2 regions of the Arsenophonus nasoniae genome follow, and region 1 is predicted to be linked to the other one. Evidence: predicted binding sites of a transcription regulator. Region 1 holds the regulator's gene; the other holds the start of a gene.
What was found. Region 1 encodes LexA, which represses DNA repair genes until DNA is damaged. Its sites were predicted from a motif close to TNCTGTATGTACATACAGNA; they were not measured.

Region 1 (8,437 bases):
GTAAAACCTTATCAAGAAGGTTTTATTCTATTAGATAGTCAGAACGAAGAAGCTCAACTTTTGCCTAATAGTCAACGCTATTGGTTACGTGAAGTTGTGCTTTTTGGTGATGGTTGCCCATGGTTATATGGGCGGACAGTGATCCCAGAAGAGACATTAACGGGTCCAGAACGCAAATTAATAAATTTAGGCAATGTGCCATTAGGGCACCATCTATTTAGTGGAAATAATTTAACTCGTGATTATATTAATTTAGGTATACAGAATAATTGTTGGGTAAGGCGTTCGTTGTTAAGGTTATCGGCTAAACCTTTACTATTAACAGAGCTTTTTTTGCCAGATTCACCTATCTATACGAAATAATAAGGAGACAAATAGATTGGCAGGGCAAATGACGTTGAAATTGAATAAATGGCGCGCCTATTTTCGCTTAATGCGTCTTGATAAACCGATAGGTATTTTACTATTACTATGGCCTACTTATTGGGCATTATGGATAGCAAGCCGAGGGTTACCAGATCTTTTTATTTTGTTAATTTTTACTGTGGGTGTCTTTTTGATGCGTGCGGCTGGTTGTGTTATTAATGATTTTGCAGATAGAAAATTTGATGGTTATGTTGCAAGAACCAGAGAGCGTCCTCTGCCAAATGGTGATGTAACAGAAAAAGAAGCTAAGACACTATTTTTATCATTGATCATTATTGCATTTATATTGGTCTTGACCTTAAATAAGATGGCAATTTGGTTATCGGTGATTGGGTTGTTATTAGCTTGGATTTATCCATTTATCAAACGATTTAGCCATTTTCCCCAGATTGTGCTGGGTGCTGCGTTTGGTTGGTCAATTCCAATGGCGTATGCAGCAGTTAGTAAGTCCTTACCTTTGGAGTGCTGGTTATTATTTCTGGTTAATATCATTTGGTCTGTTGTTTATGATACCCAGTATGCGATGGTTGATCGCAATGATGATATAAAAATTGGGATAAAATCAACCGCAATTATTTTTGCTCATTTTGATAAATTGATTATTGGTATTTTACAATTAGCTATGATTCTGGTGTTATTTTATATAGGGCAACAGCTAGATTTAGGGGTGCCTTATTATGCCAGTTTGATATTTGTGTTAGTCTTATTTATCCATCAACAAAAACTCATTGCCAGTCGTCAACCTGCATTATGTTTTAAAGCATTTATGAATAACAATTATGTGGGGTTGGTTTTATTTATTGGCATCCTATTAAATTATTTTTAATTATAAAAAAGGATAATCTAGAGTGATTATCCTAAATGATTTTGGTCGATTTCAATCTAAATTCTTTTTACGTTACTATATTGATATGAAAATAATTTATTTAGACAATGGCTCATGAGTAACGTGTTTGACTCCTTCAATGGTTAAACAAACCTCAGGAGATATTAACTTAGCGATAATTCGATAAAGTCGTTGTACATTCGCGCTGATAATCGCATCGCCTTCTCTATTAATATAACCTTCCTGTTTTAATGTATTTACCAGAGTGGAGAAAACTGCTTTATCAAAGAATTCAGGTGCGTTGATACCATGGAGTACCGATAGACGCTGAGCGAGAATACGGCTCTCTTTTTCTAGTATTCCTCGACTAATTGCAGGGATTGTACTAAGTAGCGAAAGTGTAATTGCATAGCGCTGTAGCGTTTCTTTAATACCAGCTGCTAAAAGCTGAAGAGGGCGAATACGAGCTGGATTGATAGTTACAAAACCTTCTGCTGTTAATAGTATTAGTTGCTGGCGTGCCAATTCATCCAACAGAATATCGATCGATTCAGGCAATTCTTGCATGCTATATCGCATGAAGAGTTCTGCTCTTAGGAATGGATAGATAAGTGCAACTTGATAACCAATCTCCTGACGTTGAACATTTTCATTATGTAATACGATATTGGCTACCAAAGAAGGCAAAACCAATAAATGCATAATATTATTTCGATAATAAGTCATCAATACTGCATTTTCACGTGGTAATACCACAATATCGCCCATACTGTCATGCTCAACTTCAAACTTATCCAATTCCAATGCGTCTGCTAACAATTGATCGGCAGTTTTATTAGGTGTTGTGCTATCATCACTATAAGGCACATTCCTTAATAGTTGCAGGTAACATTCTATTTGTTCAATCAGTTGTTCTCGGGTTAATGCACGCTGGCGTGAAGCTAATAAAGCTGTTGAACATAGATTGACCGCATTGGCAGCAGCGGCATTGTTAATTCTAACCATGATTTTATTAGCTAGCCGAGTCACGGTTGAATTTAACCATGTTGGACGTTGAGGCTCAATATCATCGATAGATTGGCGCCACTCTGGGACATGTTTATTTAAATATTGCGTTAGTGCAATCGGTTGACCAAAATTAACATAACCCTGTCCTAGTCTACGTAACTTGCGTAGACCTCTTAACATGGAAAAAAAGCCTTCTTTCTCTTTTGCTGCACCTTTTAGTTCCTTAGCGTAGGTAGCAACTTCCAATACATGCTCATAACCGATGTAAATAGGGACAATAGTAATTGGACGGGAATCACCTCGTAGCATTGCTTGTAGGGTCATTGACAGCGTGCCAGTCTTTGGTTCCAGTAGTCGGCCTGTGCGAGAGCGGCCGCCTTCAACAAAATATTCAATTGAATAACCACGAGCAAACAGTTCACTGAGATACTCACGAAATATGGTGGAGTAAAGTTTATTGCCCTTGAAAGAGCGGCGAATGAAAAAAGCCCCTAAGTGACGAAAAATTGGACCTGCAGGCCAGAAATTAAGATTGATACCTGCGGCAATATGAGGAGGAACTAAGCCTTGATGATAAAGTACGTAAGAAAGTAATAGGTAATCCATGTGACTACGATGAGAAGGAATATAGACAATTTCATGGCCATCTTGCGCTAATTGGCGCACACGCTCGGCATGTTGCACATTAATTCCTTGATAGAGCCGATTCCAAGTCCAACTCAGTACGCGGTCAGTAATACGGATCGCTTCATAGGAAAAATTAGCGGCAATTTCTTCCATCATGGCAATCGCATTATGTTTTGCCTTCTCAAGAGAGATTTTTTTTGCTTTAACCTCATCTTCAACTGCTTTTTCAATCGCTTTTGAAGTTAACAGCTTCTTGAATAGATCGTGGCGAACAGGTAGCTTGGGGCCAACTGCTGCTAATCGTTGCCGTGAATAGTGAATGCGGGCGACTCGAGCAAGTTTGTTGGCAATAGTTTTATCAGTACCATATTCGCTAGCCATTTGGCGTAAAGAGACAGTAGGTGAAAAACGAACAAAACTGTCACGTCCTAACCAGATAACGGCAAAGAATTTTTGGATACCATTAAGTAGACGTAATGGTGGTGCTGGTGAGTGGCCTTCTCGACCAGGCGCTCGACCGAACATCACTGATACGGGTAGCATCTGAATGTTTAGTTCGGGATTATGGCAATGAAGATCAAGATAAGCAGTAAATGTTTTTACTGAGTCTTTACGTGGATCTGGCGAATAATAACGAAAGACACGCGGGCCATCATCGATAAAGACATAAGCAGGTAATTTAATTTCGTCTATTTCAATCGGATCGAGTGGATCAGGTAAGCCAATAGAACAACATTGTTGACGTAACGTCAATAAGTCCGTTTTAGAATGATAAGGTAATACATATAGAAAAGGACGTGTCGTATCAAGATGCAATTCCTTCATTGGATCTGCTGGTATGAGCTTACTTTTTACCAATAATTTCATTGGTAAATCTAATAGATTATAGTAAATTTTACGCCAAAATGACATAGGTGAGCGATAGCCTCTTATTAGAATCCTACCCAAGCATATCAGAAATAGTAATTAATATCTGTTTAAAAGATAATAATTATACTAAATCCCATATATAACTGTATTTAGAGAGTAAATTTTATGGCAAACCAAACAACGGGACTAACCCGAATTATTAAAGCAACCGGTTATTCGCTGAAAGGGTTAAAATCAGCTTGGAAGAGTGAAGCTGCTTTTAGACAAGAAGCAATTATTGTGGTTATCGCTATTATTGTGGCTTTTTTCCTTGATGTGCAATGGATCGAACGGTTATTACTTATAAGTTCAGTGGTATTAATAGCCATTGTTGAATTATTAAATAGTGCGATTGAAGCAGTGGTTGATAGGATTGGTACAGAATTACATGAACTTTCCGGTAAAGCAAAAGATATAGGCTCAGCGGCTGTTTTTGTTTCAATTTGGTTAGCTATTTTTATTTGGGCAGTTGTGATTGGTAATCATTATTTCGTGAGCTAGTTATAAAAAATAGGGTTTTACACATTTATCAGTTTAAAATCTTCATATAACTGTATATACTTACAGTGACAATGTGCGAATGCCAATAATAGGGGGCGAAATGAAAGAATTAACATTGAGGCAGCAGCGGGTCTATGATCTGGTGCGTGAACACATTTCGCAAACGGGTATGCCTCCCACACGCGCTGAAATTGCTTCAAGTTTAGGTTTTCGTTCACCAAATGCAGCAGAGGAACATTTAAAGGCATTGGCGCGTAAAGGCGTGATTGAAATTGTTTCTGGCGCTTCTCGCGGTATCCGGCTACTACAAGAAGAAAATGAGGATGAAGGATTACCACTTATTGGTCGGGTTGCGGCAGGAGAACCATTACTTGCCCAAGAGCATATCGAAAGCCATTATCGGATTGATGCCACTATTTTTAGACCTAGTGCTGATTTTTTATTACGTGTTAATGGTATGTCCATGAAAAATATTGGAATTATCGATGGTGATTTACTAGCTGTACATAAAACACAGCAGGTCCATAATGGGCAAATTGTTGTTGCACGTATTGATGATGAAGTAACGGTTAAACGCTTTAAGCAAGCGGGTAGTAAAGTCGAATTAATTGCTGAAAATCCTGAATTTGAGCCAATTATTGTGGATTTGCGCACACAAAACTTAACTATTGAAGGACTCGCTGTTGGTATTATTCGTAATAGTAATTCATTTTAGTCATTTCACATCTAATTAATTTTTAAGTAAATTCAGTTTAATTTATTGAGAACAATATTATTATTTTCTAAATTTGTTTGATTTGTAATTAATTGGTATTAAGTAAGTTATTTTAAATTTTATTGATTATTTAATAAAGGCCGATTGTATAAACAACTGGCCTTTGTATCTCTATTTAACTCTAGTAATGCAGAGCTTTAACACGATTTTTTCTCGATTTTGTAGCAAGGCGAGCATAGTCCATGGCTTTCAACAACGGTATGGGATAACTGGAAACCAGTCTTTTTGGCTAATTTTATAATAGCGGTTTCTACTGTTTGACCATTACTCTCGGCAACACTGCCGCAACTGTCACAAATTAGCATAACTGAGGTATGTTTAGGATCCTCAAAATGATGACAAATAACATAGCTATTTGTTGATTCTATTTTGTGAATAAATCCTTGTTCTAAAAGAAATTCTAGACCACGATATATGGTAGGTGGTTTAGCTTGAGGTTCAGAAATTCTAAGTAGGTCAAGCAAATCATAAGCACTAATAGCACAAGGTTGGGCTGCTATAAGGCGCAATACCTCTTCTCTTTGTGGCGTTAAACGTACATTACGCGCTTGGCATATTTTCTTTGCTTGGGACAATATTTTTTCCTGATCTTGCTTTGTCATGAATTATCCTAATGTGAAGATCATTATAATAATGATATTATCATATTTATACTTTTTGATATCTACCATAGTTCTAAAATAAATAATATCTTTTACTATTTTCTAATAATGTTTTTTTATTTTCTAATGTTAGAAACGGATACTTAATTGGAAAATGGGATATATTGTGAGTAGTAATTAAGATGATTAATTTCAACTAGCTAGTGGAATTAATATAAATTATTTCTGCTTATATTGAGAGCTATAAAATTGATAACGAGTTTTACTTGCGATCAGATCTTCCGCTTTACTGAGATTCCTATCACAAATCTATTATATTATTTTTTTATAACTGATAATTATCAGTAACATTTTATATATTGCCTGATTTTTTAACGGAGTTTTTAATGAGTGATACCAAAAAAATACACCATGTTTTTATACTTATGGGGGTATCTGGTAGTGGTAAATCTGCAGTTGCGAGAGGGATCGCTCAGAAAACAGGAGCAGCGTTTTTAGATGGTGATTTTTTGCATCCTCGCGCCAATATTAACAAGATGTCGGATGGCCATGCTTTGAATGATTCTGATCGACTGCCTTGGCTTAAGGCATTGAGTGATGCTATTTTTGCTATGCAAAGAACAAACAGTGTTTCTTTGATTGTTTGTTCCGCTTTGAAAAAAAAATATCGAGATATTTTAAGAAATGGAAACCAGCATTCTGTCATTTTTTTATCTTGAAGGAGATTTTAAATTAATAGAAGGCCGATTAAAAAAGCGTAAAAATCATTTTTTCAAACCAAATATGTTGGTCTCACAGTTTGACACTTTAGAAGTACCTAGTAATGATGAAAAAGATGTGTATGTCATCGATATTAAGCCACCATTAGTTGAGGTTATTGATAATACAGTAAAATTAATTGATGAAATTATTACTAAGGAAAATAGATGAACACGCCTATACCTGAAACATTAAATATGCTGATGTTGACATTGACTGCTGCAGGCGCTGTCTTTTTATTGTTGTTTCTGGTTATGTATGCAAGATTACATGCTTTCATTGCATTGATGGTGGTTTCTATTTTAGCGGGACTGTTTTCTGGCATGCCGGTTAAAAAAATTATAGAAACAATGCAAGAAGGTATGGCAGGAACATTAGGGTTCTTGGCAATTGTCGTGGCTTTAGGCGCAATGTTTGGCCGAATACTTCATGAAACGGGCGCATTAGAGCAAATTGCCATCAAATTAATCACTTGTTTTGGTGAAAAACGAACTAATTTAGCCATTGGTATTACAGGATTGGTTTGTGCATTGCCACTTTTTTTTGATGTCGCAATCGTATTATTAATTGGTATTGTTTTCACCATTACTAACCGTTTAGGTGGCAATGTTGTTAAAACAGCTATACCACTCTTTGCCGGTGTAGCTGCTGCCGCTGCATTTTTACTTCCAGGTCCAACGCCTATGTTAGTTGCATCTCAGATGAATGCTGATTTTGGTTGGATGATTTTGATTGGCATATGCGCAGCTATTCCTGCAATGCTTATCGCCGGGCCATTATTTGGTAATTTTATTAGCCAGCATGTTTTTATTGCGTTACCTGAAAATTATCAAGGAAATGAGAGCAAAAAAGGCAAAATGCCGAGTTTTATGTTCAGCTTATTAATCGTACTATTTCCTTTAGCATTGGTAGGATTGAAAACATTAAGTAATTATTTTTTGGTAAAAGATTCTATTGCAGAGCAATGGTTAGAATTTATTGGCCACCCATTTATAGCATTGCTGTTAGCTTGTTTATTGGCTATCTATAGTTTAGGGTTTCGCTATGGTATGAATAGAGAAAAAGTGATGGAGATCTGCTCAGCAGCGATTCAACCGGCAGGAATTATTTTACTCATCACAGGCGCCGGAGGCGTTTTTAAGCAAATTTTAATAAATTCAGGGGTTGGGCCAGTATTGGGTAATGCGTTAATGAATACAGGTTTACCAATCGTATTGGCCTGTTTTGTCTTAGCGGGGGCTGTACGTATTATTCAAGGTTCAGCAACAGTAGCTTGTTTAACAACTATTGGACTTATATTGCCCGTTATTAGTGAGTTTGGCTATTCTGGCGCTCAATTAGCTGCTTTGGCTGTTTGTATTTCTGGCGGATCAATTGTATTAAGTCATGTAAATGACTCTGGATTTTGGTTATTTAGTAAATTTACTGGTGCTACTGAGGCCCAAACATTAAAAACTTGGACTTTAATGGAAACCATTTTAGGCACAGTTGGTGCGATTGTAGGGATGCTATTTTTTGTTTTTCTTTGAAGTTAGCAAATAAAATGGATTTTAAATGATGCTATTCTGGTAGCGATCAGTGTGTTTATGTTAAAAAATAATAAAATCCATACACGATAAATGTATGGATTTTATTTTTAGTAATTATTACAGCAAAGTTGATCAAATATGCTTTGGCATATTCTGTTGAACTTGGGTGATTAATTCTTCGTTACTTGAGAACATCTGTTGTAAATAACGATTATATTCTCTTCCAAGTTGTGAGTAATTTTTCAGATGGTCAATTAATACACTGGTATTTAATGAATTCTGAGTTCTACGTTGCTGTGCGCGTGAATTGCGTAATAATTGATATGCGTTATTGGTATTCAAATTTCTTAAGTATGCATTGACAGATGCATCGATAGATGAATATACCGCATAGCCTTTGATGGTACCTTTGCTATAGGTACACTTACGACCGCATTTCATGCCAAACAAGTTATTATTTTTCTGTGCTAATCCA
Region 2 (8,437 bases), 1.4 Mb from region 1:
ATTCCCTACGAGCCAGTTTTTCAGCCACTACGTCTAGCTCATTACGCAGTAAATTTGGATCGAGCATGCTTAACCTGTAAAATGATTATTGTTTAAAAATAAAAACAACCTGTCAGTATTTTCTGATGGTTAATAGTTTCTTAGTCTGATTTGGCTACCTTACCCCATTGAGATTTTTAACGATAGCGTTTTATTGAGCTATTTTGATCCAATTCTGCCAGCCAGGATAATTTTTCGCCAATTTTGCCTTCTAATCCACGATTTGATGGAGAATAATAACGTGTTCCTTGCATCTCTGCTGGAAAGTAATTTTCACCAGCCGCATAAGCATTAGGTTCATCGTGAGCATAGCGATATTCTTGCCCTAAGCCCATTTCTTTCATTAATTTAGTCGGTGCATTGCGTAAATGGCTGGGGACATCATAATCTGGCTTCTGTTGTGCATCAGTTATGGCGGCCTGAAAAGCATTATAAACCGCATTACTTTTAGCGGCACAAGCTAAATAGACAATCGCTTGGGCAATGGCACGCTCGCCTTCTGCTGGGCCAACACGCGTAAAACAATCCCACGCTGCTATCGCAACTTGCATCGCTCTTGGGTCGGCATTACCGATATCTTCAGAGGCGATGGCCAACAGGCGACGAGCAACATATAGCGGATCGCCACCCGCAGTGATAATGCGAGCATACCAATAAAGCGCCGCATCCGGAGCTGAGCCACGGATCGATTTATGTAGAGCTGAAATTAGATCATAATAACGATCACCTTTGTTATCAAAACGCGCACTTCTTTCACCACTTACATCTTTTAGTAAGTTTACGGCTAATATTCGCTGATCTTTATCATCGATTTCAGCCATATCGACCATCATTTCCAGTAAATTTAGTGCTCGTCTGGCATCACCATTGACTAACTGAGCGATCATGTCACGGGTATCATCGGGTAAAATAATTTTCTGCCCACCATAACCACGTTGACTATCCGCCATGGCCTGCTGTAAAACCATAGCAATTTCTTCATTAGCCAATGATTTCAGTAGATAAACACGCGCACGTGAAAGTAAGGCTGAGTTGAGTTCAAAAGAAGGGTTTTCTGTCGTGGCACCAATAAAAGTTACCGTACCATCTTCTATATGAGGTAAAAAAGCATCTTGTTGACTTTTATTGAAACGATGAACTTCATCAACAAATAAAATCGTTCTGCGCCCTAATTGCCGATTTTGGCGAGCAATTTCAATCGACTCACGGATCTCTTTGATACCTGATGTTACTGCGGAGATCTTTTCAATCGCTGCATCCGCATAGTGACCAATAATTTCCGCCAGGGTCGTTTTTCCTGTACCGGCTGGCCCCCACAAAATCATGGAATGCAGTTGACCTGCACGAATAGCACGCGCGAGTGGCTTGTTGTTAGCTAATAAATGTTGCTGACCAATATATTGCTCTAAGTTGATTGGCCGCATCTTTGCGGCCAAGGGTTGAAATTCATTAGATGAAAAATCAAGTGGCAAATTACTCACCTCACCTCCTTGATCTCTGATCATCAAGGGTTACACCTTGTGGTGGCACAAATTTAAATTTATCATCATCAACCTGGCTATTTTGCTGACCCTTGAGTTGATATGCACTCATCTGGCCATCTTGCTCTACCGCTGTAAACTGTTGAATAGTCCCATCAGGCTGGACAGTAATGGAAAAATGTTTCAGATTTCCCTTATTTTGTGTTGCAGTCAGCAGGAAATCATCGCCATTTTGGCTAATGTGATAACGTTTCCAATCCTGTGGATCGTTACGGGTGATCAACATAAACGGCGTATCGGTCGTTGCCTCACTCAATAAAGTTACTGTAACCTGCTCAACAAAAGGATTATAGAACCAAAGATTAGTACCATCAGAAACTAACCAACTTTCATCCGGTGATACCATATGCCAGTTAAATAAATTTGGCCGCTTGATCCAGAGCTGACCTTCACCTTGCTGGATTAAATCACCGTCAATACTGGTTACCTTTTGCGCAAAATTAGCATGAAAACTATTTATTTTATTTAGGCGCATTTGCAGTTCTGCAGCCGCATCCGCCCATACCTGGCTAATATGAAAACTTATTGCTAACAAGCCTAACATTATCAGTTTTTTCATCAAGTCACGACCTTTACATTCATCATATTTATTGTTTTTGGGCGAATATTTTTCAATCAATATTCTGCTGGTGGTGGTGTTAAAACTTCGCGATTACCATTGTTCCCTGGTTCACTAACAACCCCTCGCGCCTCCATCTGCTCAACAATTCTGGCCGCTCGATTATAACCAATACGAAATTGTCGCTGCACGCCCGATATAGAGACACGCTGCTTTTCCGTCACAAACTCAACCGCTTGATCAAACAGGGGATCTAGCTCTTCATCACTATCATAACCATTACTACCTTCACCATCTTCACCACCTTTAGTGATATTATCTATATATTCAGGTTTACCTCTCGCTTGCCAATCTTTGACCACATCATGCACTTCTTGATCGCGAACAAAAGCACCGTGAACACGAATGGGAATAGAGGAGTTAGGCGGTAAGTAAAGCATATCGCCCATGCCTAATAAAGATTCGGCGCCACCTTGATCAAGAATGGTGCGAGAATCTATCTTGCTTGACACAGTAAATGCAATCCGAGTCGGTATGTTAGCCTTAATTAAACCGGTAATAATATCAACGGATGGTCGCTGCGTCGCCAAGACTAGATGAATACCGGCCGCTCGCGCCTTTTGCGCCAAACGTGCAATTAGCTCTTCGACTTTTTTGCCGGCAGTCATCATCAGATCAGCAAATTCATCGACCATAACAACAATATAAGGCTCTTTCTTCAGTACTGGATGGCTACTATCCATACTATCGCCTGGTTTCCAAAATGGATCAGGTATTGGGCGTCCCATGCGCTCAGCGGCATTAATTTTATCGTTATAGCCCGCCAAATTTCTTACCCCTAAAGCAGACATAAGTTTGTAGCGACGTTCCATTTCATTAACACACCAACGCAGTGCATTCGCCGCATCTTTCATATCGGTGACAACTTCGGTCAGCAAATGCGGAATGCCTTCATAAATAGAAAGTTCCAACATCTTAGGATCGATCATGATAAAACGGACATCCTCAGGTTTTGCTTTGTACAAGATACTGAGGATCATGGCATTAACCCCAACCGATTTACCCGAACCGGTGGTACCGGCAACTAACAAATGCGGCATTTTTTCTAAATCAGCAATAACGGGTTCACCTTCAATATCTTTACCTAATACAATGGTTAAGGGTGATGGGTTACGGCGAAATTTATCACAATCAAGCACTTCACGTAGATACACCGTCTGGCGCTTTTTATTGGGTAATTCTAAACCGACATAAGGTTTACCCGGTATCACCTCCACAATACGTACCGCAGTTGCCGATAAAGAGCGGGCTAAATCTCTTGATAAGTTAGAAATACGTGCGGCCTTCACGCCAGGGGCTAAGTCCAACTCAAAGCGCGTAATAACCGGTCCAGGTGAAAAGCCAACCACTTCCGCTTTTACCCGATAATCGCTTAAACGCGCTTCAATTAAACGGGATGTCTGTTGCAACGCAAACATATCAACCGGTTCGTTGTGGTTTGGTGGGCTGGCAAGCAGATCTAATGAGGGCATGGGCGTTGTGGGTTTCGGTAATGGTTGATCATTACGTACCAGAAAAGGATGAAAAAGACTTCCCTGCTCAGGTAATGTCTGCGCTACCTTTTGCTTTTTATCTTCATGGGCTAATGATGTTTCGCTGAAATCTTTTGCTACTTGCGCTTGTGGTATTACTTCGTCTTCTGCCAAAGGCCATTTATGCTCAATGTGCGGTTGGTTTTCAACTAACGCGTTTGATTCTGTTTCCTCTGATGTAATGACTTTGTCGTGCACATCAATGTTATCTGTTGGCTGATTAAGATTATTAGTTATATTGGTGTTATAACGCTCATTTTGCTGCTGCAAAAACTGATCACGTAATTTTTCTTCATTCCAATTATCAATACTAAACTCAGAGCCATCCGGCTGGGGCGCGTGATTTTGAAAAGCTTTTTGGTCGGCATCCAATTCCTGCTCTTTTTGTGTCGTTAGACGATTACCATAAAGCTCGCGCCGTGTTGGTAAACGAACAGGATTAGGGCGCGGAAATTCGGGGCCAATACCTTTTTTAATTTGTGATTTTACCGGCGTGAAGGCAGTACTCACGTCAGCTTCCGCATCTATTTTGGTTACTGGGGAAATTAAGGGTTCAGCCAGATCAGCCGCTTCTTTTTGCAAGCCAGCTTGAGAAACGTGATTAGGATCTATCGGTTTATTGAGATCAACTTCATCATCCATTGGAACGGGGATATTTGACGGTTTGCTAAAAATATCTTCGTCATATTTGTCCAATGTTTCTGCCTGAATATCAAGGGCAACTTTGGCTTCATCAGGCGTCAAAAACTGTACCTTATCTGGATACAATTGATCGTTTTTATTATTACTCAATTCTTCTTTCGCTAACTGTTTAATTGGCGCAGTTGAAAAAAGCACATCATCAGGATCAATATAATCTGCTGTGTCTGATGTACCATCGTATAATTTAGCCGGATGAGGTGAGACATAAGATTCTGTTGCTTGATGCTTGTTGTTACTACGAGTACGATTAGTAATAAGCGTTATTGCCGCTAAAACCAGTGCACCAATCTTTTCTGCAATCGTTAACCATGACCAACCCGTAAATAGGGTGAAACTAATCGCCCAAATACAAAGTAGCGTTAACGTGGTTCCTAAAATATTAAACCAAGGTAGAATGGCATTACTAAAAACACTACCAATAATGCCACCGGAGGAAAAATTAGGTAAATCATCAATATTAAGTGCTGCCAAAGCACACGAGGTAATTATTAACGCCAACCCACCGATCAGGCGTAAAGAAAGAACAAAGAAATCCAGACAATTTTGGTTATCGATATCTTTAAATATATTCCAACATCCTAACAACATGACTAATGGTATAGCATAGGCTAAAATACCGAAAACAGAGAAAAGAATATCCGCTGACCATGCACCAATGCCGCCCGCTAAATTTTTAATTGGTTCATTCCAAGTCGTCTGTGACCAGCTAGGATCGGAAGGATGAAAACTTATCAGAGCCACCAGCAAAAAAATCGCCCAGATAGTAATTATCAGTAAAATAACCTCTGTCAGTATCTTGCCATTACTGATCTTTTTTAACTTAATGTTTTTGTCTTCTGTATATTCCTGGCCCAAAACTAACACTCCAGGTCTTTCCTGTTGATTGAAAGGAACAACGCTGAGTAATGCTCAGCGTTGAAACTGTATGCATAAACAGGAGTGTACCTAACTTTTTCCGGTTTTGCATCTATTTGATTAACGTGTCTTAATGACCAAACGATTACTCTGTTTTACCTCTTCCATTACTACATAAGTTCGCGTGTCATTGACACCGGGGAGACGAAGCAAAGTCTCGCCTAACAATTTACGATAGGCAGACATATCAGGAACCCGTGTTTTAAGTAAATAATCAAAATCGCCAGAGACTAAATGACATTCCTGAATCCCCTCCAGTTTTTGCACAACAGCATTAAACTGTTCAAAAACATCTGCAGCACCACGGTTCAAGGTGATCTCAACAAAAACCAATAAAGATGCATCGAGATAGTGTGGATTTAATAAAGCAGTATAACCAGAAATAAAACCTTGACGCTCCAAACGACGCACACGTTCCAAACAAGGGGTCGGCGATAACCCTACTCTCTTAGAAAGCTCAACATTAGAAATACGACCATCCTTTTGTAATTCATTAAGTATGTTCCTATCAATACGATCAAGATCTTTTCCTGGACGCTTTTTGTTATCAATCATTTCGTTATCTCTCTTTTATCTATTTTTTTATACCCATTACATTCCCTATTTTCTTTTCTTATTATTGAATTGGAAAAGATGCAATAAGGTTAAACTCCGCCTGACCATTAGTATTTGTAGTATAATTCATCTTGTAGATAAATCATCTGGTTAGTTTTCAATTTGATAATGAAAAGTAGGATATTTATCTATTTGTTTAAATGATGTTCAATTTCAATTAATCAAATTAGGTAATTAATCCTATAAGATGTTTTCTCAAATACACAACCGATTGTCAAAGATTATGAATAAAAATCAGAACATCATAAGGAAATGAATTTATTATTAACTAATTGTCAATAAGACATCAGAAAAATTCTCACTTTAAAACGTTATTTCACGAAAAATAATCTTTTTTCATGACTCGCCTTAATAAATAAAATGTTAAAACAAGTCAACAAAGAATGATTATTTCCTTATCATCTTTTCATTCAATTTACTTTTTTTAATTTTCCTAATCTCCTACAATCGCCACATTAAATAGATATTCTTACAAATGGAGCCGCCATGAACACCAACAAGCATAGTAAGGTTATTATTCTGGGATCTGGCCCAGCTGGCTATACGGCAGCTATTTATGCCGCCCGAGCAAACTTAAATCCGGTATTAATTACCGGCATGCAACCAGGAGGGCAGTTAACTACCACCACCGAAGTTGAAAATTGGCCTGGCGATCATACCGAGTTAATGGGGCCGGTATTGATGGAACGGATGCTGCAGCATACTAAAAAATTCTCTGCAGAAGAAAATATTATTAATGATCATATTTATGCGGTTGATCTACAGCAACGGCCGTTCCAACTCACGGGCGATGACGGAATATATAGCTGTGATGCGCTTATTATCGCTACCGGCGCCTCAGCTCGCTATTTGGGTTTACCTTCTGAAGAAGCCTTTAAAGGTCGTGGCGTTTCAGCCTGCGCCACCTGCGATGGCTTTTTTTATCGCAAGCAAAAAGTGGCGGTAGTAGGTGGTGGAAATACGGCGATTGAAGAAGCACTTTACCTATCCAATATTGCCGAAAAAGTCCATGTTATTCATCGCCGTGAAACGTTTCGCGCTGAAAAAATTCTCATCCAACGGATGATGGAAAAAGTAAAAACTGGCCATATTGTGTTACATACCAATTTTATCCTTGATGAAGTATTAGGTGACAATAGTGGTGTCACTGGTATCAATTTACGTTCAACCGAAAATGACAATCTAGAGATGCTTGCCGTAACTGGCGTGTTTATCGCTATTGGCCATACCCCCAATACCAGTATCTTTGCCGATCAATTAGTGTTAGAAAATGGCTACATTCAAGTGCAATCTGGCACTAAAGGTAATGCAACCCAAACCTCAGTTGAAGGTGTTTTCGCTGCTGGTGATGTCATGGATCATGTCTATCGTCAAGCCATTACCTCAGCAGGGACTGGTTGTATGGCTGCCCTTGACGCCGAACGTTATTTAGACGCGCTATATCGCAAATAAATGTTACAAATTATAATAATTTTATAAATTTCTATAACAGGCGCTGTCGAAATAGCGCCTTTTTATCTGTAACATACCTATAAAAGTTGATATTAGATAAATTAAAATCAACCCGTTATCCTAATTAACTTATCATCGGTATATAAAATCATCATTATGGATAAACAAAAACAAACTGAGTTGGTTAAATGGTTGAAGCAACAATCAGCACCAGCAAAACACTGGCTACGCTTATCCATGTTACTGGGAGTTATTAGTGGCCTACTTATCGTTATGCAAGCCTGGCTTTTAGCTACCATTTTACAAGCATTGATTGTAGATAATCTAGCTCGAGAACAACTGCTAGTTCAATTTGTATTACTCATTTGTGTATTTACTTTAAGAGCGTTAATTCATTTTATCCGGGAAAGTGTTGGATTTGTTTGTGGCAAAATAGTTCGCCAGCAGATCCGTAGCAGAGTATTAAATAAACTTGACCAATTAGGGCCAATTTGGGTTAAAAATAAACCCGCTGGAAGTTGGGCAACGATCATTTTAGAACAAATTGAGGACATACAGGATTATTATGCTCGCTATTTACCGCAAATCTATTTAGCCGCTATGATCCCAATTATCATTCTGATTGCGATTTTCCCGATTAACTGGGCAGCTGGCTTAATTTTATTTATCACCGCACCTTTAATCCCTTTATTTATGATATTAGTCGGAATGGGGGCCGCTGATGTTAATCGGCGAAATTTTGTGGCGTTAGCCCGATTAAGCGGCAGATTTCTCGATCGTTTACGTGGACTTGATACCTTACGACTTTTTTTCCGTGCCAACAAAGAAGTAAAAGATATTGAACAAGCGACTGAAGAATTTCGCCAAAGAACGATGGAAGTCTTACGTATGGCCTTTCTCTCTTCGGCAGTGTTAGAATTCTTCGCATCAATTTCCATTGCCATTGTCGCAGTTTATTTTGGTTTTTCTTATTTAGGGGAATTGCATTTTGGTAATTATGGCATACCAGTTACCCTTTTTGC

Region 2: a site for LexA is predicted at 5,353-5,372, ahead of ArsFIN_RS06060 (DNA translocase FtsK 4TM domain-containing protein). Genes of this name have one in related genera too.

The regions. Positions count from the first base shown of each region.
Region 1 covers NZ_CP038613.1:3,733,387-3,741,823, reverse strand. Annotated here, with positions in the region: gene ubiC (chorismate lyase) at 1-363, shown strand, start outside; gene ubiA (4-hydroxybenzoate octaprenyltransferase) at 392-1,252, shown strand; gene plsB (glycerol-3-phosphate 1-O-acyltransferase PlsB) at 1,349-3,799, opposite strand; gene ArsFIN_RS18820 (diacylglycerol kinase) at 3,923-4,297, shown strand; gene lexA (transcriptional repressor LexA) at 4,398-5,012, shown strand; gene zur (zinc uptake transcriptional repressor Zur) at 5,210-5,674, opposite strand; partial or broken gene gntK (gluconokinase) at 6,061-6,604, shown strand; gene gntU (gluconate transporter) at 6,601-7,962, shown strand; gene ArsFIN_RS18795 (protein bax) at 8,095-8,437, opposite strand, start outside.
Region 2 covers NZ_CP038613.1:1,243,689-1,252,125, reverse strand. Annotated here, with positions in the region: gene serS (serine--tRNA ligase) at 1-67, opposite strand, end outside; gene ArsFIN_RS06070 (replication-associated recombination protein A) at 177-1,520, opposite strand; gene lolA (outer membrane lipoprotein chaperone LolA) at 1,522-2,139, opposite strand; gene ArsFIN_RS06060 (DNA translocase FtsK 4TM domain-containing protein) at 2,196-5,288, opposite strand; gene lrp (leucine-responsive transcriptional regulator Lrp) at 5,409-5,903, opposite strand; gene trxB (thioredoxin-disulfide reductase) at 6,450-7,415, shown strand; gene cydD (heme ABC transporter permease/ATP-binding protein CydD) at 7,572-8,437, shown strand, end outside.